DNA from 4 places in the Sphingobacterium sp. BS-2 genome. Region 1 is predicted to be linked to each of the others. Evidence: riboswitches for the same ligand, from Rfam matches in the RefSeq annotation. Region 1 holds a riboswitch; each other region holds the start of a gene.

Region 1 (5,676 bases):
AGATACTTCCAATTTCAGTGCATTGGGAGATATAAACCATAGCCGGTTTGACCATGTGGTTATCGGTATGGTAATCTAGCGCAGCTTGGATTCCTTTAACAGCTATTTTACCATCCTGATTGGGAATACAATTGATTTTATGTCCTGTGTTTTCAATAGCTCCAGTTTCATGCACCTCGATATGTCCGGTATCAGCAGCAATAACTGATTCATAAGGTTTAAGGAGATGGCTGATGACCAGCATATTCGCCTGGGTTCCTCCAGAAACAAAATAGATTTCAGCATCGGGATTATTGATGCTTCTTTTGATGAAAGATTTTGCTTTTATGCTTAGGTTATCCTCTCCATAGCCTGTTTCTTGATCGAGGTTGGTTTGGATAAGGAGATTTAAGATATTGGGGTGAGCACCCTCACTATAATCGTTTTTGAAACTTATTTTAGATTGCATGTGTAAATATAATCGTTTTCAACATCGGAAGGAATAAAATAGAAAAAGGATTGATCAATCTGACCAATCCCTTTATGGTTGTATTTTATTCGATTATTTTCCAAACATACCAGCAAGGCTATCTAAGATATTGCCTTTTGCATTGTTGTCGTTCTTTTGATCAAAGAACTGTCCGACTAGATCGCCTAATCCACCAGCTATATTAGGTTGAGAAGAGCTAGCAGGGCTAGAGCCGCCTCCACCTAATACGCTTCCGATCAAGTCACCGATTCCACCTCCAGAAGCATTAGAAGAGCCTCCTCCTAGGATACTTCCTAATAGGTCGCCAATTCCTCCGCCGCCTGTTCCAGCGTCAGCTTGTTTCTTTTTGCCTAAATAACCCATTACCAATGGTGCCAATAGGGCTAAAATACCCCCAATTTTTCCCATACTAATACCAGATTTTTCAGAAAGGGACTGTTTTACCGTTTCGGTATTTCTACCAAAGATGTGGTTTACAATTTTGTCTTCATCCTCTGAAGGTCCTTGATTAAATAAGCCAGCTAAGTTATCGAAGATTCCACCAGAGTGTTTATCCAATGCATTTTGAATGCCTTGAGCCTGTTCTGGGCTTTTTTGGGCATTATAATTCAAGGCAGACATCATCAATGGGATAGCTGCTGAAACCACCCATTGGGTTTGGTTTTTATCAAGTCCTAATTTTTCTGATATTCCTTCAGTAGCCTGTGAACCAATGCTTCCTGAAATTAAGTCACTAATGTTCATATTGTAGATTGTTATTGTTTATAAATGTTATTTTTATAACTCAAATATATTGCCAATTTTACTAGTATGAAAATAATATGTTCAAACATCTTTTTGCTTGTAGTTCTTTTGTTCCAAGCATGTAATAATGTACCCAAAAAGCAAGATGAAGTGCCATTGGAAGATGTGAAATTGTCTTTCGAATTAGCGCAGCAAATTTATGCTATGCCAACCCATTGTATTGAAGTGGAATATCCTAATAAATTAGGGCAAGTATTGGGTTCTGACTCTGATCTTAAGTCGCCAAAAGCCCTTAGACCAGTTTTTTATGGCTGTTTTGATTGGCATTCTTCTGTACATGGGTATTGGTCCGTAATTAAATTGCTGAAGACTTTTCCTGAACTGGATAAAGATGGAAAAATGAGGCAAGTCCTAAATGCCCATATCACGCCTGAAAATGTGCAAACGGAAATAGCCTTTTTCAATGATAAAAACAATTTAAGTTTCGAAAGGACTTACGGTTGGGCTTGGCTGTTTAAGTTGCAGGAGGAATTGGCAGGGTGGAATGATGAAGATGGCAAAAAATGGAAAGTAGCTTTACAGCCTTTTGTGGATCTATTGGTACAACGCTATATAGAATATCTTCCAAAATTGGTTTATCCCATTCGTGCTGGACAACATGATAATTCTGCTTTTAGTTTATCACTTTCTTTGGATTACGCCAATGCAGTAGGGGATGAAGCTTTTAAAAAGTCAATCCAAGAAAACGCAATGCGTTTGTTCAAGAATGATAAGAACTGTGATCTTGCGTATGAGCCAAGTGGTTATGATTTTCTTTCTCCTTGCTTAGAGGAGGCCTATTTGATGAGTAAATTGATACCTAAGGATGAATATGTAACGTGGTTGAAAGGATTTATGCCAGGTTTGTTTGATCAATCCTTTGAACTAAAACCTGCTATTGTGAAAGATAGGAGCGATGGCAAATTGGTTCATTTGGATGGCCTCAATTATAGCCGTGCTGCATGCTTAGTAGGTATCAGCAAAATAGATCCAAGTCTAGGCCACTTAAAAAGCAATAGTATAGCGCATTTTAATTTTTCTATCCCTAATCTAAGCGCTGAAGATGATTACATGGGAAGCCATTGGCTAGGAACCTTTGCATTGTATGCAATTAGTAGGTATTAGAGAGTATTGAGATTTGAGATATGAATTAGTATTGAGATGTGAGATATGAGTATTGAGATATTAACTTTGCTATATCATTTATTAGTATTGAGATGTGAGTTATGAGTGCTAGGTTAATAACCTTACTATCTCACATCTCACATCTCACATCTCATATCTCAAATCTATTTTCAGCAAATCGGAATTAATTTATTTTCAGCCAATTTTACTGGGACGCTTTGGATTTGGGTGAAGCCGTCTTCGGTGCTGATGATGGCTGAAAGGTCGATACCACGATTGGATAATGCGGATATCAAAGCCGTCCTGAAAGCAGTTTTGTTGGCTCCCCAATTGGATTTTACCAAATCATTGTTTAATACGACTAATTCGTTGGTGGAATAGTGGTGGAATTTCTCCACTAAATGCTGATGTAAGGGTTTTGTTGTGTTCGACATACAATTAATGTTTAAAGGGTTTAACCATAATTGCATTCAGAGGAGTCTTAAAAGACCTTGCAATATTCGTTTATTTTGGCTTGTCGCCCGTATCGATTTACCACCGCGGTGTCTGTCACTCGGTTGGTATTGCATCTGCAATTCTGAATACTCTACAAACTTAGTAGATTATATTTTAATATGCAAGTATCTAATAAAAAAAATTATAACTCTTTTCTCAATCGAGCAACAGGGATGTTCATGGCCTCACGATATTTAGCTACTGTTCTACGCGCGATGGAATAACCTTTTTCTTTGAGGATCTCGGTTAGTTTTTCATCGGCTAGCGGTTTTCTCTTATCCTCGTTAGCAATACATTCTTCCAAAATTTTCTTGACCTCTTTGTTAGAGACTTCTTCGCCTGATTCTGTTTGGATAGCTTCAGAGAAGAAAGATTTTAGTAAAAATGTACCGAATTCGGTCTGAACATATTTGGAGTTGGCAACACGGGAGACTGTTGAAATGTCCATTTCGATCTTATCGGCAATATCCTTTAAGATCATCGGTTTCAACATCCTGTCATCACCAGTTAGGAAATAGTCGTATTGATATTCCATGATGGCATTCATGGTTTTCAATAGGGTTTGCTGTCTTTGTTTGATGGCATCGATAAACCATTTGGCGGAATCCAGCTTCTGTTTAACAAATTGAACCGCTTCACGCATCTTCTTGTCGTTCTTTTCGGCCTTTTCATAGTGTTCAAACATTTCTTGATAGGAGCGGGATACACGAAGCTCAGGAGCGTTTCTGCCGTTTAAGGTCAGGTGCAGCACGCCATCGTTGTTTGAAATATGGAAATCTGGGATAATCTGCAGTTGTTTACCTGCGACAGCACCTGAATCACCTGGTTTTGGATTCAGCTTTAATATTTCATTTACAATTTCCCTAAGCTCTTCGGAATTAACTCCTAATTGCTTTTCGATTTTATCGTAATGTTTCTTTGTGAACTCGTCCAAATAATTTTCAACGACTAACAAAGCCTGTTGGATAATAGGATTGCTCTGGTCTTTTTTACGTAGTTGGATGGTCAAGCATTCCTGAAGATTTCTAGCACCAATCCCCGGAGGATCAAAGCTTTGGACAATCTTTAGCATCTCTTCAACCTCATCTTCTTCGACAATGACATTTTGCGAAAAGGCTAAATCATCAATCAAGGAGAGGATAGGTCTTCTTAAATAGCCATCATCATCTAAAGAGCCGATGATTTGTTGGCCTAGAACATAGTCTTTGTCAGAAAGTGCTAATAAATCCAGTTGATTTTGGAGGTTTTCGAAGAAGGAGTCTTGAACAGCGATGGGGATTTCTTTTTTACCATCTTCATCATCATGGTCATAACCACCACCATAATCCTTATAATCGTCTTCTTGGATGTACTCGTCTACGCTGAATTCATCATCGTAGCTATTGTCTTCCATGTTGAAGTCGTCATCAGGGTCTTTGTCTGGGTATTCTTCGACAGGGTCGTTCATGTTGGTCAAACTACCATCTTCCAAGGCAGGATTCTCTTCAAGTTCTTCTTTGATGCGGGCATCTAATGATACAGTAGGTACCTGAAGCAATTTTATGAATTGAATTTGTTGCGGTGAAAGTTTCTGTAATAATTTTTGTTGTAGTGTTTGCTTTAACATGTCCCCGAATAATAAATCACGTAAAAATAGGGAATTATATTTAATAAGGTAAAGATGTTGTAAACAAAAGATAGTTTAGGTACAGTTTTTGCTATTATAAGTATCGGAAAAACAGCCTAGTTAAAAACCAAAAAACTCATTTGTTAAAATTCGTTAATTTTCATTTCAAGCTTCATTTTTGGGCAAATTGATATGATTTTTTCCAAAGTTTTGTTCATATTTACCGTATGTTTAAACGAGTCCGGAACAAATTTTTGCGTATCGCACTGATTGTTATTTACTTTATTATCTTATTTACTTGCGCGGTACAAATTAACTTCCTAGGCTTGTTCGGATCATCGCCTACCAAAAAAGAAATATTGTTGCCTGAACTAAATGTTTCTTCAGAGTTATTTACAGCGGACTCTGTTTTAATTGGTCGTTATTATAAGCAAGACCGTGATCCAGTTCCTTATGATAGTATTTCTCCCAATATCGTTAATGCCTTAATCGCTACTGAAGATGTTCGTTTTAGAAAACATCATGGGGTGGATTTTATTGGTTTGTTTGGAGGAGTTTTTTCAACCTTAAGTGGTTCTGACCGTGGTGCAAGTACTATTACCCAACAGCTTGCCAAGAATTTATATAGAACTCGTTATAAAGATGCTCAAGGTTTGCTTGGTAAAATCCCAGGAATTGGTTTGTTGGTAACAAAGTACAAGGAATGGATGACCGCCTTCAAATTGGAGAGCAAATACAGTAAGGAAGAAATCTTGACGATGTATCTGAATACCGTTTCATTTAGCAATAATGCCTACGGAATTAAATCAGCATCGGTTCGGTATTTTGATAAGCTGCCAAGTGAAGTCACTGTAAATGAAGCTGCCGTTTTGGTGGGAATGTTGAAAGGGACTACCTATTATAATCCAATCCGAAATCCTAAAAATGCTTTGCAACGCCGAAATGTCGTTCTGAACCAAATGGAAAAAGAAGGCTATTTGAAGAAGGATGAGGTGGCTAATTTAAGTAAAGATTCATTAGGCTTGAACCTGAACAATCAAGAAGTACGAAATTCTAACGATTCATACCTAAGAACAGCCGTTGAAAAATGGTTAGAGGATTGGGGCGAAGAGAATGAGATCGATATCTATACCAGTGGTCTGAAGATTTATACCACCATTGATTCCAGGATGCAGAAGATAGCTGAAACAGTTGTGGC
Region 2 (5,676 bases), on a different contig from region 1:
AAAGCAGCTTCGGCATCATCGATCAATTCCACCACGGTATTGATTTCAGGATCTTCTAGAATAGCATTGGCATCTGTGGTAAACAATTCCGCAGGCAAGGTCCTTTTTTTGTCTGCGTTTTTGATAACAAATTTCTTGATTTCTAAGTTTAGGTTCTTTGTCTTTATGATATCGTATAAACCTTGTCCCACCACACCAAATCCAAACATCCCGATGGTAAGTTTCTTACTCATTATTCTTTAATTAAATTTAAGTGATTTTCTGCTTTTGTATTATGTTTCTCAAGAAAGTTGCCTATAACTTGAGTCAGGGTTTTAGTTTCGATCAAGAAGCCGTCATGTCCAAAAAAGGAGTGCAGTTCATAATATTCCGCATTAGGAATATGCTTCGCGATGAATTCCTGTTCCTGAGGAGGGAATAGCACGTCCGATGGAATACCAATGATCAGGGTATTTACCCCTTCAATGGAATTTAGTACTTGTTCCACCTGACCACGGCCTCTGCCTAGATGATGGCTATCCATCGCCTTGGTCAAATACCAATAGGAAAAGGCATTGAATCTTCTGACTAATTTATCGCCTTGGTAGGCTTGGTAGGAGGATGCCTTGTAAGCATCCGTTTTATCATGGTCCGATTCCACTTGGGTCGTTCCATAGGCATTGTAAGTCCTATAGGACAATAATGCCATACTGCGGGCCGCCTTTAGACCATTCAAGCCGGCATCATCCTTTTTCTCTTTAAAACTTGCGTCTGCTTCGATAGCTAGGCGTTGGCTTTCATTGAATGCGATTCCCCAAGGCGAGAAAAACGCATTCGTGCCGATGGCTATTAGATTATGGATCTTTATGGTTTTGGATACGGTCCATTCCAAAGCTTGTTGACCGCCTAGAGATCCTCCAATCAAGGTGTTGATCTCTTGGATCCCTAGATGATCAGCTAATAGTCCATGTGCTTTAACAATATCTCTAATCGTGAATTGAGGGAAGTCTGAATAATAGGGTAGGTTGGTGTCAGGATCAATGGATAGGGGATTCGTCGTCCCATAATGTGAGCCCAATACATTGGCACAGATTATAAAATAATCCTTATCATTAAATAATTCATTCTCGCCAAATAATCCTGGCCACCAGTCAAAAACATCTGAATTTGCAGTCAAGGCATGGCATACCCAAATCACATTGGACTTATCCTCATTTAGCTGACCATAACTATGGTAGGCTATCTGTAGATTTGCCAGTTTTTTTCCACTCTCTAATTCGAAGTCTTGGCTATATCCGAAAGTCTTTACACTCATTCTCTTTAATTATCTTCCTCCTAAAAAATCAGTTAAGCCCCCACTTACTTGATTTTGTCAAATGCTTGTGTTAAGTCTGCTTTAATATCGTCGATGTGCTCGATACCCACCGAAAGCCTCAATTGACCTGGAGCTACTCCAGCTGCTTTCTGCGCTTCTGCACTCAATTGTTGGTGTGTCGTTGCCGCAGGATGGATAATCAAGGATTTCGCATCTCCTACGTTCGCCAAATGGCTGATCAATTCCAATGAATCGATGAACTCATTCGCCTTATCAACTCCACCTTTGATGGTGAATGATAATACCGCACCATATCCGTTTTTCAAATATTTTTGTGCATTCTGATGGTACGGGTGGTTTTTCAATCCTGGGTAGCTTACTTGCTCAACTTGAGGATGTGCTTCCAACCATTGTGCAATTTCCAAGGTATTGTCAACATGGCGTTGTACACGTAGCGACAAAGTTTCCAGACCTTGCACCAAAAGCCATGAGTTAAATGGAGATAGGGCAGGACCGAAATCTCTTAATCCTTCAACGCGAGCGCGGATAGCAAATTGAATGTTTCCAAATGGTCCACCTTCACCGAATACATCGGAAAATACTAAACCATGGTATCCTTCAGAAGGCTCCGAGAATTGTTTGAATTTACCATTCCCCCAGTTGTAGTTTCCACCATCGATAATCACACCACCAATACTAGTTCCGTGTCCACCGATCCATTTTGTTGCCGATTCCACCACCACGTTAGCACCATGCTCCAATGGTTTGAACAAATAACCGCCGGCACCAAAAGTATTGTCTACGATCAATGGTAGGTCATGTTTCTTAGCAACCGATGCGATGCGTTCGAAATCGGGGATATTGTAACTAGGGTTCCCAATCGTTTCCACATAGATCGCTTTTGTTTTATCGTCGATCAATGCTTCAATTTTATCAGGATCTGAATCCTCAGCAAATCTTGCTTCAATGCCTAATCTCTTAAAAGAAACCTTGAACTGATTGTAAGTACCGCCATATAGATTGGATCCTGAAACAAAGTTTTCTCCGGATTCAAGGATATTGGTCAAAGCTAGGAATTGGGCTGCCTGTCCTGAAGAAACAGCAACCGCTGCAACACCACCCTCTAAAGCTGCGATACGTTTTTCGAAAACATCCGTGGTAGGATTCATGATCCGGGTATAGATGTTACCAAATTGCTTCAAGGCAAAAAGGTTTGCTCCATGTTCTGCATTTTCAAAAACGTATGAGGTAGTCTGATATATAGGTAATGCTCTTGATCCAGTTGTAGGGTCTACGTCTTGACCTGCGTGCACTTGTAGTGTTTCAAATTTAAGATTCTTGTTGTCTGCCATTTTTATGTTGATTATAGATGTTAGTAAATTGAATAGATGATTCTCTCCTTGCTGTGTTTCTGGTCGTCGGTACTAAATTTTTGCACTAGTGCTTAGTGCTTGAACATAGGGACGACTATCGCATTCGGGCAATGCAAATAATACAGCTGGAAATAAATTGAATACTGGAATCTGTTGCTGGTTTTCCAACAAGATATACTAATTCCGATTTTGAAAATTTTGAAGTCATAGTCTATTTCATTTATATGCTCCTGGGCTTTATTGCCTCGGACAGGAATTGGCACCTTTTCAATCCTTATTGAAGGTTGCCAGTGGGTCATTGAGCCAGTCTCTCGCCACTTCTTTATAAATCAAGACCATCTTTTTAGAGAGGTAATGATTAGCGTACCACTATCGAAGTACTCCGCAAATATAGTTCACGAAATTTAATTTTGCAATCTTTTTCTGAAAAGTTTATTCTTTGGCATCCCACAAAACTAAATTTCCCTATAAAGACCAGGGCTTCAACCTTTGTTAGTCCCTTCTCTAACGTCGGTTGAAGCCCCAATTTTTTTCTGATATGTTTTTCCGATCAACTAAAAAGTAGTTGTCTTCGCATCACGCATTTGTATAATTTTATCCACTACATATCTTGTATTTCCTCGCCAAGGCAAAACACCATGATATTCCTTGTAGTGTAGGTCGAAAGCTTTTCCGCTATTCAGTTCCAAGATATGGAAAACTGAATCGTTTTCAATGGAAAATTCAAACTCATTGCTCGACAGCCCAGTGCCGGTCTTCTGCGAACGAATGCCCTCTTGGATAAGCTTACCTTCATAAGTCTTGAATAAATTTCCCTTTTTTACCGCATAATTCAAAACCCCAGATTTAACGCCTTCTCCAAATACAAAATAATATTTGAAATAAACAAATCCAGCAAAGGCTAGAAATAGGATGAGTAAAAACCAGCTAATGAATTTTTTGAACTTTGAACCCTTAGTGCTAGGTTGTTGGTTTGATGTTTCCATTTTTTTTGATTCAGTTTCTATTTGGTAACAAAAAGAATACCTAAAAATAAAAAAGGTTGGCGAATTTTCATTGCCAACCTTATATTTTTTTTAACCTAGTAGCTGCATCTCTGCATCTATGGCTGCTTTGGTTTTATCACTTACCGGAACCAATGGCAACCTAACATGGTCTTTGCCAATGCCTTTCTTTTCCAAGATGTATTTTACACCAGCTGGATTTCCTTCAATGAAACAAAGGTCAATGATCTTCAATAATTCCAAATGAATGGCTCTGGCCTCCACATAATTTCCTTCGCGGCATAAATGAGCCAAGGCAGAAACTTTGGTTGGGTAGGCATTGCCAACCACCGAAATAATTCCAGCGGCACCCATCGCCATCATCGGCAATGTAACAGGATCATCCCCAGAAATCAACAGGAATTCCTTGGGTTTGTCACGAAGGATCTCACTGAATTGCGCAAAATTCCCTGAGGCCTCTTTGGTTGCCACGATATTCTTGAAATCCTTTGCCAAACGTACTGTGGTCGCCGGACTGATATTGCTGCCTGTACGTCCCGGTACGTTATACAGGATGATAGGAAGCTTGGAAGCCTCCGCAATCGCTTTATAATGCTGGTAAATTCCTTCTTGCGTAGGTTTATTATAGTATGGAGAAACCGAAAGGATTGCCACATAATCCAGGACTTCGAAGTTCTTGATCTGTTCAACAATTTCATAGGTATTGTTTCCGCCAATACCAGCTACCAATGGAATACGTTTATTGACGTGCTTCGAAGTAAATTGCCACAGCTTCTTTCGTTCATCTTGGGTTAGGGTAGCTGTCTCGCCAGTGGTACCCAATGAAACCAAATAATCAATGCCTCCCTCAATCTGAAAATCTATCAGATTGCCGAGGCTTTCGTAATCTACTGTGCCGTCTGCGTGAAATGGAGTGACTAATGCTACTCCCGCACCTTGAAGCTCGTTCATCGTTTATGTGTATTTATTTAATTTTTTCTTAATTATTGATCATCGCCAGCAGCTGAACATCCGAAATCATCGGAACCTGAAGCTTTTCAGCCTTCGCTAATTTGGATGGTCCCATCTTGTCTCCTGCAACCAAATAATTCAGTTTTGAGGAAATACTGCTCAACATTTTACCACCATGCGACTCTATCAGTTCCGTCAATTCTTCTCGGGAATGATCCGCAAAAACACCGGATATCAAAAAGGTCTTGCCTGAAAGGCTATCACCTGCCAATTGTACTTCTTTCTCTTCGATTTCAAACTGCAAGCCCATCGCTCTAAGTTTTTCGATCTCTTCCCAATGCTCCGGATTGACCAAATAAGCATTGATGCTTTCGGCGATACGCAATCCTATATCCTGAACGGAAAGGATCTCGTCTACCGTAGCCGAACGGATCGCATCGATGTTCTTGAAATGCTGCGCTAATTTTTTCGCAACCGTTTCACCGATATGTCGGATCCCCAAGCCAAACAATACTTTCTCAAATGGCTTGTTCTTCGATTGTTCTATGCCTTTCAGCATATTGTCTATGGACTTCTGCCCAAATCGCTCTATGCCGACCAATTCAGATTCTCTATCCTTCAGTGTATAGATGTCTGAAATCTTTCTGATTAATCCCAAACGGAAAAAGGTTTCGATGGTTTCATCGCCTAAACCTTGTATATCCATCATCTTTCTGCCGATGAAATGCTGCAGCTTGCCAACGATCTGTGGTTTACAGCCATCCTCATTCGGACAATAATGTACCGCTTCGCCTTCCTCCCTGACCAAGGCTGTATTACATTCCGGACAGTGAGTAGGGTATACAAATGGTTTTGCTCCTTCGGGACGTTTTTCAACATTTGCTGAAATAATCTTCGGAATGATCTCGCCACCTTTTTCTACAAAGACCGTATCATGCTCATGCAGTCCCAATCGCTCGATTTCGTTGGCATTATGCAAAGAGGCTCTCTTCACAGTTGTTCCTGCCAATAAAACTGGTTTTAGGTTTGCCACAGGGGTCACTGCCCCAGTTCT
Region 3 (5,676 bases), on a different contig from region 1:
GGCAAGGATTTCCCGATAGCTGCTTTCTTTGGATAGCAGTAGTGTCAGGTAATGCACAGTGAGACTAAATGTTTTTCCAGATCCAGCGGAAGCCTTTACAATCCTTAATGGAGCAATTCTTTGCATAAGATGACTATGGTTTGAAGTATCTGAATATCGGTATTATTAGCAGATTACTCAAATCTTTTTCAAGAATATCGGTCGGGAGTAGCCCTTATTTTGAGGATAAAACAGCTTTAAATTCTCTGTTGTATTAATTGATAATACTTTGTATCTTTGCGTCCCCTCCTGCATGTAGCAACGGGGGATATGTTGAATACATAAATAAAGAAAAAACATGGCAACTAAAATCAGATTGCAGAGACACGGTAAAAAAGGAAAACCTTTTTACCACGTAGTAGTAGCAGACGGCCGTTCACCACGTGATGGTAAGTTCATCGAGCGTTTAGGTTCTTACAACCCAAACACTAACCCAGCAACAATCGTTTTGGATTTCGAAAAAGCGTTAGACTGGATGAACAAAGGTGCTCAACCTACTGACACAGTTCGTGCTATCCTTTCTTACAAAGGTGTTTTATACAAAAAACACTTGCAAGGTGGTGTGAAAAAAGGTGCTTTTGATGAAGCAAAAGCTGAAGAACTTTTCACTAAATGGGCTGAAGGTAAAGATGCTCAAATCGAAGGAAAGAAATCAGGCTTAGCGAAATCTAAAGACGAAACTAAGAAAGCTGCTTTAGCTGCTGAAGCTAAGAAAAAAGAAGACAGAGCTGCTGCTATCGCTGCTAAAAACGCTCCTGTTGCTGAAGAAACAGCTGCAGAAGAGGCAGAAGAAGCTGCAGAAGCTACTGAAAACACAGAAGAAACTGAAGGATAATCTCTTCATAAAGTATTCAAAATGGCCGGATCATTCTATGAACCGGCTTTTTTGTTCCCTTTTTACCTTGATTAGCTATCCCTAATCCCTGAACAGAAAAAGAATTCCGTATTTTTGGAAATTAATTTGTGAATATGACGAAAGATCAATGTTTTTATATCGGTTATGTCAGTAAATCCCGCGGATTGAAGGGTGAACTGCAGCTGTTTTTTGAATTTGATAACTATATGGACCTTGATCTGGATGTAGTTTTCTTGGAGATGGACAAGAAATTGGTGCCATTCTTTGTCGAAAAGATCAAATTTCAGAATAATAGCACGGCTTATGTCAATTTCGAAGATGTGGACCATATCGACAAGGCCCAACCGCTCCTTAGAAAGCAAATCTATCTGCCAAATGATAAAATGCCGGTACGTGATCCTGATGATTTTACCTATCATGATCTTGTAGGTTATACCGCCATTGAAGAAACTGAAGGCGAATTGGGCGAGATCACACAGGTCCAAGAAATGCCGCAACAATTTATCGCAACCGTAGATATCGATGGCCGAGATGCCATGTTCCCCCTAAACGAGGATTTTATCGTCGGCATTGACCCCGAAGAAAAGATTGTCGTATTGAACCTTCCCGAAGGTTTGATCGATATGTACCTAGAAGATTAATAAGATATTTTAGATATAGAATGGGCGTTTTTAAGACGCCCTTTTTTTATGATCATACCTAACCCCATCCATTTCCAGATTCCATTTTCCAATTCCCGAAGGCCTCGCTTTCATAGTCATCCGAAAAGTTTTTTCTTTAAACATTTTGAGATTACCTTGCTATTGACGATATTAGCCCTCGCTTATAGAGAAAGGCAGAGGGACTAGACCCGCTGAAGCCTTAGCAACCTGACACCAGTCAAGGTGCTACATTCTACCCCCAAAATGGGAAAGATAAGCCAAAGAATCAGTGTTCACTGTGTTCTCTCTAAGCCTTAATATATTTTTATGAAAATCGTAGATCACATCAAGAACGCTAAAGGCAAGACCTTATATTCTTTTGAGCTGTTACCTCCTGCTAAAGGTCAAGGTATCCAAAGTATCTTCCAAACCATGGATGAACTGATGGAATTCAAACCTCCTTTTATTGATGTGACGTACCATCGTGAGGATTACCTGTACAAACAACATGCAAATGGCTTGTTGGAAAGGGTATCCTATAGAAAAAGACCGGGAACCGTAGCCATCTGTGCTGCCATAATGAGTAAATATAAAGTCGATGCCGTTCCGCACTTGATCTGTGGTGGTTTCACCAAAGAGGAAACGGAAAACGCACTTATCGACCTGAACTTCTTAGGTATCGATAATGTGTTGGTCCTAAGAGGTGATGCTAGAAAAGGCGATGCCGACTTTATCCCGACTGCTGGAGGTCATGCCTATGCTACTGACCTGTTGAGGCAAGTCGTGGACATGAACGAAGGATCTTATCTACATGAAGATATCGGCTCCTCCGAAAAGACCAACTTTTGTATAGGTGTTGCCGGTTACCCAGAGAAACATTTTGAATCGCCAAACTTCAATACCGATTTTAAATGGTTGAAGAAAAAGGTAGAAATGGGGGCTGAATTTATCGTTACCCAGATGTTTTTCAACGTAGAAAAATATAAAGAGTTCGTGACGAAATGTAGGGAAAATGATATCCATGTTCCTATTATTCCAGGATTGAAACCATTGACCACCAAAAAGCAATTGATCACGCTACCAAGGATCTTCCACTTGGATATACCTGAGGACCTAAGTGATGCGGTCGAGGCTTGTAAAACCAATGCCGATGTTAGGCAGGTAGGTGAGGAATGGTTGGTGCATCAATGTAAGGAACTGATCGATTTTGGCGTTCCGGTATTGCACTTCTATACCATGAGTAATCCAGGACCAACTAAAAAGATCGTTGAAAAATTAGTATAATAAAAGAACTGATGCAAAAATAACAGACAAAGGCGAATGATTTCATTCGCTTTTGTCCGTTTATACCGAGGTGATATTTTTATCCCATATTCGGGTCTCATTCGAGGCTTGTTCGAGACATGTTCGAAGATTGCTTGGATAAAATTTTAGTCATATTGCAAGAAATCCGAATGTGGGTAAAACAAAAGCTATTAGTTCTCCCGAAATTCCAGCGATAAATTCGCTGTTTTCGAAAAAGGAGAGCAGCCTGATTCCATGTTAAATTATGTTAATCACGGAAGTGGGAGATAATTCTTTTTTAAATTTAAACAACATTTATCACCTACAATTATGAGCTATAATAAAATCAACAATTTTCTCGGCTGGCTTTGCGGTATCATCGCGTTTGTACTGTATGCATTCACTGTGGATCAATCCATCAGTTGGTGGGATACGGGCGAGTTTATTGCCGCTTCGGACAAGTTGGAAATTGTGCATCAGCCAGGGGCGCCTTTGTTTCTTCTGATCCAGAATCTGTTTTCAAACTTGGCTTTCGGCAATAAGGAGCAAGTTGCCCTTTGGATGAATCTAGGTTCAGCATTTTGTTCCGCCTTGACCATTGTGTTTTTATTCTGGACCATAACGGCTTTGGCTAGAAAGCTTCTTTTGGGAAGGACAGAAGGGAATAGGCTTCAAAACCTGCAGGTTTTTGCTGCTGGGGCTGTAGGTGCATTGGCCTATGCATTTACCGATTCATTTTGGTATTCGGCTGTTGAGTCCGAGGTGTATGCCATGTCTTCATTGTGTACGGCTATCGTGTTTTGGCTTGCCCTGAAATGGGAGAGGAGAGCGGATGAGCCAGATTCCAATAAATGGCTGTTGCTGATTGCCTATGTGATGGGTTTGTCGATTGGGGTGCACCTTTTGAATCTGTTGACTATTCCAGCCTTGGCACTCTTGATTTACTTTAGGAAATCTATTCATGTAACCTGGAAAGGAGCCGCAAAAGCCCTTGCTTGGGGAGTTCTCGCCTTAGCCTTTATCCTTTGGGGAGTCATTCAATATTCCGTTAAAATAGCCGCAGGATTTGATTTGTTCTTTGTCAATTCCTTGGGCATGCCTTTTGGGTCGGGTATTATCTTGTTTGTCTTGCTCTTAGTTTCGGCAGCAGTATTCGGGATTGTATATTCCATCAAGAGGAATAAGCCTATCTTAAATCTCCTGATATTGGGGACTTGTTTAGTGTTCTTCGGCTTCACTTCTTTTAGTATGCTGTTGATTCGTGCACAAACCAATATTTCCCTCAATAACAATGATCCTGATAATGCTTTTTCCTTCTTGGGATATCTGAGTCGGGAACAATACCAATCTGAGCCCTTGTTCAAAGGACCTACTTTCAATTCAAAGGTATTGGATGTCAATGAATCCACTGGTTACAGAAAAGATGCTGAACGATATGAGAAATTTGATAATGTCAAAGGCTATAAATATGATAAGGAAGTTTTGTTCCCGAGGTTGTACAGCCAAAAACATGCTGATTTCTATAAGCAATACCTGAACCTTGCAGATGGTGAAAATCCGACCTTTTTGGATAATATGAAGTTCTTTTTCAATTATCAGGTTGGCCACATGTATTCACGTTATTTCATGTGGAATTTTGTAGGTCGACAAAATGATACCCCTAGCCAAGGGGAATTGACCGCTGGCAATTGGATCTCGGGGATCAATATATTGGATGAATTGCGACTTCCGGGATTGGACGCCATTTCCGAAAGCATGAAAAAAGACCCCAGTAGGAATACCTATTTCTTCCTTCCTTTATTGCTGGGGATTGCAGGTCTGATCTGGCAGGCCAAGCGGAGCAAAAGAGACACAACCATCGTTGGTTTGTTGTTCTTCTTTACCGGATTGGCAATCGTACTGTATTTAAATCAAACCCCATTGCAACCACGTGAGCGTGATTATTCCTATGCGGGATCATTTTATGTGTTTGCCATCTGGATAGGCTTGGGAGTTCTCGGTTTGATTGATTTTATACAAAAGAGGAGCAAACTTTCCATTAAGGCAATAACCTATACCTCTGTGACCTTTGCCATGTTGGCCGGACCGATTTTGTTGGTCAAGGAAAATTGGGATGACCATGACCGTTCTGGTCGCAATATGACCCGAGAAGTAGCAATGAATACCTTGAATTCCTGTGAGCCCAATGCCATCCTGCTTACCTATGCTGATAATGATACATTTCCACTTTGGTATCTGCAGGAAGTGGAGGGAATAAGGACCGATGTGAGGGTCTTGAATTATGGTTATTTGGGTTCAGATTGGTATGTGAAGCAGGCGATGGAGGATGTCAATCAATCCAAAGCCTTGCCTATTGCTTTCGATTTTAACAAGGTGAAAAAGGGCGTCCGGGATGTGATTCAAGTGGTTGATCTGGGGGTTGAGGGCTATACGGATGTAGATCAATTGTTGGATGTGATGCTTTCAGATGATAATAGGAATAAGTTGGAAACCAGTGATGGCAGTTTTGTGAATGTGATGCCTACGAAAAAGCTTCAACTCAAGATCGATAAGGAAAAAGCATTGAAAAACGCCAATATTCCTGCTGAATGGCAACAATTTATTCCGGAATACATGCAATGGGAACTCAAGGAAAATTTAGTAACGCGAGCCGATCTTAGTTTGATGTCCATTTTGGTCAACAACAATTGGGAAAGACCGATTTACTTTGTTTCATTAAGTGCACCGGCAATCTCCATGGGCTTGGATAAATACCTTGCTTCTGAGGGCTTGGTCAGCAAACTGATGCCTGTAGATATGGGGCAGTCTTCAAAAGGGTCCGGCTTGATCAATGCAAATAAGATTTACGACAATGCC
Region 4 (5,676 bases), on a different contig from region 1:
CCGTTGCGGTTGCTTTTGGGAAGTTTGCGGCCTACCTCTTTCCGCAACTGAATGATGCCCCGCCCATTTATCAAAATGGCAGTTTTATGATTACCTGGATGCAAATCCTCGCTATTGGAATCATTCTATTGCTGACTTTTATCAACAGTAAAGGGGTGCGAAGTGGAAAGATCGTGCAATCTGTCTTTACCTCCTCTAAGGTTATTGCTCTATTGGCGCTGATCATAGGTGGGCTTTTATTGATCCAGAGCAACCAGTTTTCAGGAAACATGAGTTTTGGTTGGTCTGCAACCCAGAACTTGGACCATTCGAGCTGGAAGGAAATTTCAGGGAATGTACTACTTGGTGGGATTGCTGCCGCGATGGTTGGTTCGGTGTTCAGTAGCGTGGCTTGGGAAAATGTAACCTTTGTGGCTGGTGAGATCAAGAATGCTAAAAAGACCGTAGTGATGGCGATGGTAATCGGGACCAGCTTGGTGATGATCTTGTATCTATTTGCCAATTATATTTATTTGGCGACGCTGAATCGGGAAGAGATTGCTTTTGCTGCCAATGATCGGGTTGCGATTGCGGCTGCTGAGAAGCTATTGGGAAGTGCAGGGACTATTATCATGGCAGTGTTGGTGATGATCTCCACCTTCGGATGTGTGAATGGAATCGTGCTGTCGGGGGCAAGGGTTTTCCAGAGCATGGCCAAGGACGGCCTTTTCCTGAAGCAGGCTATCCCAAACAACAAGAATGATGTTCCGGAAAGGTCCTTGTGGTTTCAGGGAATCTGGGCCTCGCTATTGTGTTTGAGCGGACAGTACGGGAACCTATTGGATATGGTGTCCTTTGTGATCGTGATATTCTATATGATCACGGTGTTGGCGATGATGTATCAACGTTGGAAGAGACCGGACTTGGAAAGACCCTATAAAACATTTCTGTATCCCATTCCTCCATTGGTTTATCTATTGATCGGGACAGCATTCTGCTTGTTGTTGATCTTGTATAAACCACAATATACTTGGCCGGGCTTTATCTTGATCCTAATGGGGGTGCCGATCTATTATTTTGCGAATCGAAGGAAACCTAATATAAAATAAATAACAAGTAAAAGGCCGAACAAATTATTGCTCGGCCTTTATTATTATAAATTACTAATGTTGCTTATTCAGCTCTTAGGATTTTGGCAGCTTCTACCATTGATTCTAAGGCAGCTTTGGTTTCTGGCCAAGCACGAGTTTTCAGACCACAGTCAGGGTTTACCCATAATTGCTCTGCAGGAACTACTGCTTTTGCCTTGCGTAATAAGTTAACCATTTCTTCTGTGCTAGGAACACGAGGAGAGTGGATATCATATACACCTGGACCGATATCATTTGGATATTTGAAATCTGCGAAAGCATCTAACAATTCCATTTGGGAACGAGAAGTTTCGATCGTGATCACGTCAGCATCCATAGCAGCGATATCTTGGATAATATCGTTGAACTCAGAATAACACATGTGCGTGTGGATTTGCGTATCATCATCAACATTGGATGAAGAAACACGGAATGCACGTACAGCCCAGTCTAAGTATTCTTGTTGATCAGCTTTGCGTAGAGGAAGACCTTCACGGATAGCTGGCTCATCAATCTGGATGATTTTGATACCTGCTTTTTCCAAAGCTTGAACTTCGTCTAAGATAGCCAAAGCGATTTGGTAAGTAGTTGTAGAACGAGGTTGGTCGTTACGAACGAATGACCATTGTAAGATCGTTACAGGACCTGTCAACATACCTTTTACTGGACGGTTAGTCAATGATTGTGCATAAGCAGACCAACGAACAGTCATGTCTTCAGGACGGTAAACATCACCAAAAATAATAGGAGGTTTTACACAACGAGAACCGTAAGACTGAACCCATCCGTTTTGAGTGAATGCGTATCCAGCTAATTGCTCACCGAAGTATTCCACCATGTCATTACGTTCGAATTCACCATGTACCAATACATCGATGTCTAGGTCTTCTTGTAGACGGATAGTTCTTTCAGTCTCAGCAGCGATTTCTTTATCGTATTCTTCTTGAGAGATAGCACCTTTTTTCAAGTCAGCTCTCCATTTACGAACATCTTTTGTTTGTGGGAAAGAACCGATTGTAGTGGTAGCAAATCCTGGAAGGTTGAATTTAGCTTGTTGAGCTTCTTTACGAGCATTGAAAGTAGAAGTACGCTTAGCATCTTCATCAGTGATGTTGCTAACGCGGTTTTTAACCTCAGGTCTGTGGATCAATGGAGATGTACGGCGGCTTTCAGCAGCTTCTTTGTTTGCTTCGAAACGTTTTTGGGTTTCAGCATCCACTTCACCTTCAGCCAATACAGCTAGGTCTTTTACTTCAGCTAATTTCTGTTTAGCGAATGCTAACCAGTTTTTCACTTCAGCAGGTAGAGACTCTTCATTGTTCTCATTGTCTAGATCAAATGGAACATGCAATAAAGATGAAGAAGGAGCAACCCATACGCGGTCTTTTCCTAAAGCATCAACTGCTTGTTTGATTTTTTTCAATGAGTTTTCGTAGTCGTTTTTCCAAATGTTACGGCCTTCAACCACTCCTAAAGAAAGGGTTAGAGAAGCAGGAACTTTGGATAATATAGTGTCAAGTTGGTTTTCACCACGAACTAAGTCAAGGTGTAACGCATGCACAGGAAGATTAACAGCGATGTCTTCGTTGTTTCCTAGTGCCTCGAAGTAAGTGGCAACGATTAATTTAATGCCTTTGGCAGCAGCAGCTAACTTTTCGAAAACTTTTCCGTAAAGTGCTTTTGTAGCATCATCGATATCCAAAGCCAAGAAAGGCTCGTCGATTTGAACATATTTTGCGCCAGCATCAGCAAGTTTAGCCAAGATCTCTTCGTATACCGGAAGTAATCTGTCGATTAGATCGATACGGTTAAAACCAGCTTCTTTTTCTTTACCTAGCAATAGGTAAGTGATAGGGCCAATCAGGACAGGTTTAGTTTCGATACCTGATTGTTTAGCTTCATTGTATTCGCTTAGGAATTTCTCTGAAGTCAGTTTGAATTCTTGGTTTTTCACGAATTCAGGAACGATATAGTGGTAGTTGGTATCAAACCACTTCGTCATTTCCATAGCAGTTACATCCACGCCACCTTCTTGGAAACCACGAGCCATCGCAAAATATAAGTCTAGGTTATATTGGCGATCGATTTTGTTCAAAAGGGAGTTGTAACGAGCCGGGATAGCTCCAACAGTTAAGGATAAGTCTAGGACTTGGTCATAGAATGAGAAATCATTAGATGGGATCAGTTCGATGCCAGCATCTTTTTGAGTCTTCCAATTGCTTTCACGGATTTTAAGTCCAGCCTGCAATAATTCTTCCGCGCTGATTTTCTTTGCCCAGTAAGCTTCATTAGCTTTCTTCAGTTCACGGAAAGCACCCACACGTGGGTAGCCTAAATTGTTTGTTAATAGCATATAGTTCTCTACTAAATTAAATAAATTTCAATAAGTCTTTTTGCTAAGAGAAGGCTACCTAGGATTCCTGTAACCAGCTTATCTTTCCCAATCGGGGTAGAATGTAGCACCTTGTCAAGAGACAGGTTGCTAAGGCTTCATCGGGTCTAGTCCCTCTGCCTTTCTCTATAAGCGTCGGCTAAGTTATGGATAAGATTTTTATTTTCCAAGGAAAAAGATTTTTAGATATGAGAATTGAGATATGAGAAAGCGAGGGGTTTCAATATTTTAGTTCTTTGAGTATGAGAGAAATCATGGTTTAAAAGTAGATGGATAGAATTCTATCAAAAAAGGGGCAAAAATACTTTTGCCCCTTTATATATTTTGATTTTGTATATGTTTAAAATATCAAGCATTGGTGTTGCTAATATCTCATATCTCACATCTCTTATCTCACATCCATCCTTAGCTAACCAACAACTTATACCCCTTGCCATGCACATTGACGATCTCCACGTTTGGATCTTCTTTGAGGTATTTTCTTAGTTTACTTAAGAATACATCCATGCTGCGGCCGGTGAAGTAGTTGTCATCATGCCATATTTTGATCAAGGCTTCTTCGCGGGTCAAGACATCGTTTTTCTTAAGACAAAGTAAGCGCAGTAATTCGGCTTCTTTGGTAGAAAGTTTTTGTTGCTGACCTTTGTAAGAGATGATCTGGCTGGTATAGTCGAAGAAGTAATCACCGATTTCAAACTTGTCCGATACCTCTTCTTCTTTGTCCTTGGAAGCTCTTTTTAATAGCGCATTTATTCTCAATAAGAGTTCTTCTACACGGAAAGGCTTAGTGATATAGTCATCACCACCTAGTTCGAAGGCTTGGGTTTTATCCTCCATCATTCCTTTTGCCGTAGCATAGATGATAGGTACCGTTTGATTGATCTTACGGATATCCTTACCAAGGGAGAAGCCGTCTTTTTTGGGCATCATGACATCCAAGATGCAAAGGTCAAATTCCTCTTTGCGGAAGGCATCCATTCCTTCTTGACCATCTGTACAAAGTACGACGTCAAATTTTCCTTTTAATTCAAGATAATCCTTCAGTAATTCGCCCAGATTAGGATCATCTTCTGCTAATAATATCTTTTGATTCATACTTTTCTCTTTCTTATGTTATGCTACTTCCTTGGATGCGTCCTTTAAAGGAAGAGTTACTTCAAATTGTGTGCCTTTATCTTTTTCGCTTTTAACGGAGATTTTTCCGTTCAGTCTTTTGATGATATCGTTAACATAGCTTAGACCTAGTCCGAAGCCTTTCACGTTGTGGATATTTCCCGTAGGTATGCGATAGAACTGATCAAATATCTTTTCCTGTTGGTCCTTGGTCATTCCCATGCCCTTGTCTGCAACGGATATTACGATAGTGTTCCCTCTATTAAAAGTCTTAAAAGTGATTTCTGGTTTTTCTTGAGAGTATTTAATTGCATTATCCACCAGGTTGAACATCACATTGGAGAGGTGAAGTTCATCACCGACAACCAGGTCATTTCCTGCTGATATGTCGATGTTCAGGGTGCCATCGGCCTTGTCCATCTGTAGGCGCATGCTCTCTAGGACCGCATTGGCCAAGGAGTTGATATGCACATTGGTGCGCTCGATTTTTAAGTTTTCTTTCTCCAGTCGGGCGATGTTCAGCACGCGTTCGATATGCGAGCCTAAACGGACGTTTTCATCGTAGATAATGTTTGCTAGTTTATTGACACGCTTGCCATCTGCTGATATTTCAGGGTCACGCAAGGACTCGCTGGCGATCATGATGGTGGCAACCGGTGTTTTGAACTCATGGGTCATGTTGTTGATGAAATCGGTTTTCATCTCTGACATCTTCTTCTGCTTGAAGATGATGCTCAGGGTATAGGCAAAACATCCAATCAATAGCGCTAATAAGGCCAGGATGGTCGGGAATAACCAATAGCCCATGGTTTCAGCAATTATCCCGCCTTTGTTTGGGAAATGTATGCTGAGCTCACCTGGCGCATTTCCTCGGTCACCTTGGAATAGCCTAGCGGTATAGATCAATGGATTATTGACTTCCTTGAGTTGCTCGTTGTTGAATTGATAGACCCCTTGGAAAACGGGCATTTTATTGAAATCCTTGATCTCCATAACGAAGGAGGATTTAATGCCTCTTTCTTGAAGTTCATGGATCAAGAGATTGACGGTTTTCTTGCCGTT

Evidence for each region. A riboswitch is a leader RNA that binds a small molecule or an ion and turns the genes downstream of it on or off. The one in region 1 is predicted to bind S-adenosylmethionine.
Region 2: it holds a riboswitch for S-adenosylmethionine, as region 1 does, so the genes downstream of both, ACK2WI_RS09620 (O-acetylhomoserine aminocarboxypropyltransferase/cysteine synthase family protein) here and ACK2WI_RS06750 (5-oxoprolinase) in region 1, are expected to answer to the same signal.
Region 3: it holds a riboswitch for S-adenosylmethionine, as region 1 does, so the genes downstream of both, ACK2WI_RS16460 (methylenetetrahydrofolate reductase) here and ACK2WI_RS06750 (5-oxoprolinase) in region 1, are expected to answer to the same signal.
Region 4: it holds a riboswitch for S-adenosylmethionine, as region 1 does, so the genes downstream of both, metE (5-methyltetrahydropteroyltriglutamate--homocysteine S-methyltransferase) here and ACK2WI_RS06750 (5-oxoprolinase) in region 1, are expected to answer to the same signal.

Annotation. Positions count from the first base shown of each region.
Region 1 covers NZ_JBIXGO010000015.1:82,900-88,575, forward strand. Annotated here, with positions in the region: gene ACK2WI_RS06735 (threonine aldolase family protein) at 1-448, opposite strand, end outside; gene ACK2WI_RS06740 (DUF937 domain-containing protein) at 542-1,213, opposite strand; gene ACK2WI_RS06745 (DUF2891 domain-containing protein) at 1,280-2,377, shown strand; gene ACK2WI_RS06750 (5-oxoprolinase) at 2,548-2,811, opposite strand; SAM-I-IV-variant riboswitch at 2,873-2,967, opposite strand; gene rpoN (RNA polymerase factor sigma-54) at 3,015-4,478, opposite strand; gene ACK2WI_RS06760 (transglycosylase domain-containing protein) at 4,706-5,676, shown strand, end outside.
Region 2 covers NZ_JBIXGO010000017.1:186,575-192,250, forward strand. Annotated here, with positions in the region: gene ACK2WI_RS09610 (homoserine dehydrogenase) at 1-233, opposite strand, end outside; gene metX (homoserine O-acetyltransferase) at 233-1,294, opposite strand; gene ACK2WI_RS09620 (O-acetylhomoserine aminocarboxypropyltransferase/cysteine synthase family protein) at 1,339-2,646, opposite strand; SAM riboswitch class I at 2,885-2,998, opposite strand; gene ACK2WI_RS09625 (hypothetical protein) at 3,222-3,653, opposite strand; gene dapA (4-hydroxy-tetrahydrodipicolinate synthase) at 3,744-4,622, opposite strand; gene ligA (NAD-dependent DNA ligase LigA) at 4,651-5,676, opposite strand, start outside.
Region 3 covers NZ_JBIXGO010000021.1:63,433-69,108, reverse strand. Annotated here, with positions in the region: gene ACK2WI_RS16475 (UvrD-helicase domain-containing protein) at 1-126, opposite strand, end outside; gene ACK2WI_RS16470 (30S ribosomal protein S16) at 338-874, shown strand; gene rimM (ribosome maturation factor RimM) at 1,009-1,536, shown strand; SAM riboswitch class I at 1,716-1,816, shown strand; gene ACK2WI_RS16460 (methylenetetrahydrofolate reductase) at 1,864-2,820, shown strand; gene ACK2WI_RS16455 (DUF2723 domain-containing protein) at 3,151-5,676, shown strand, end outside.
Region 4 covers NZ_JBIXGO010000012.1:63,836-69,511, reverse strand. Annotated here, with positions in the region: gene ACK2WI_RS05200 (APC family permease) at 1-1,088, shown strand, start outside; gene metE (5-methyltetrahydropteroyltriglutamate--homocysteine S-methyltransferase) at 1,153-3,462, opposite strand; SAM riboswitch class I at 3,538-3,636, opposite strand; gene ACK2WI_RS05190 (response regulator transcription factor) at 3,907-4,596, opposite strand; gene ACK2WI_RS05185 (sensor histidine kinase KdpD) at 4,615-5,676, opposite strand, start outside.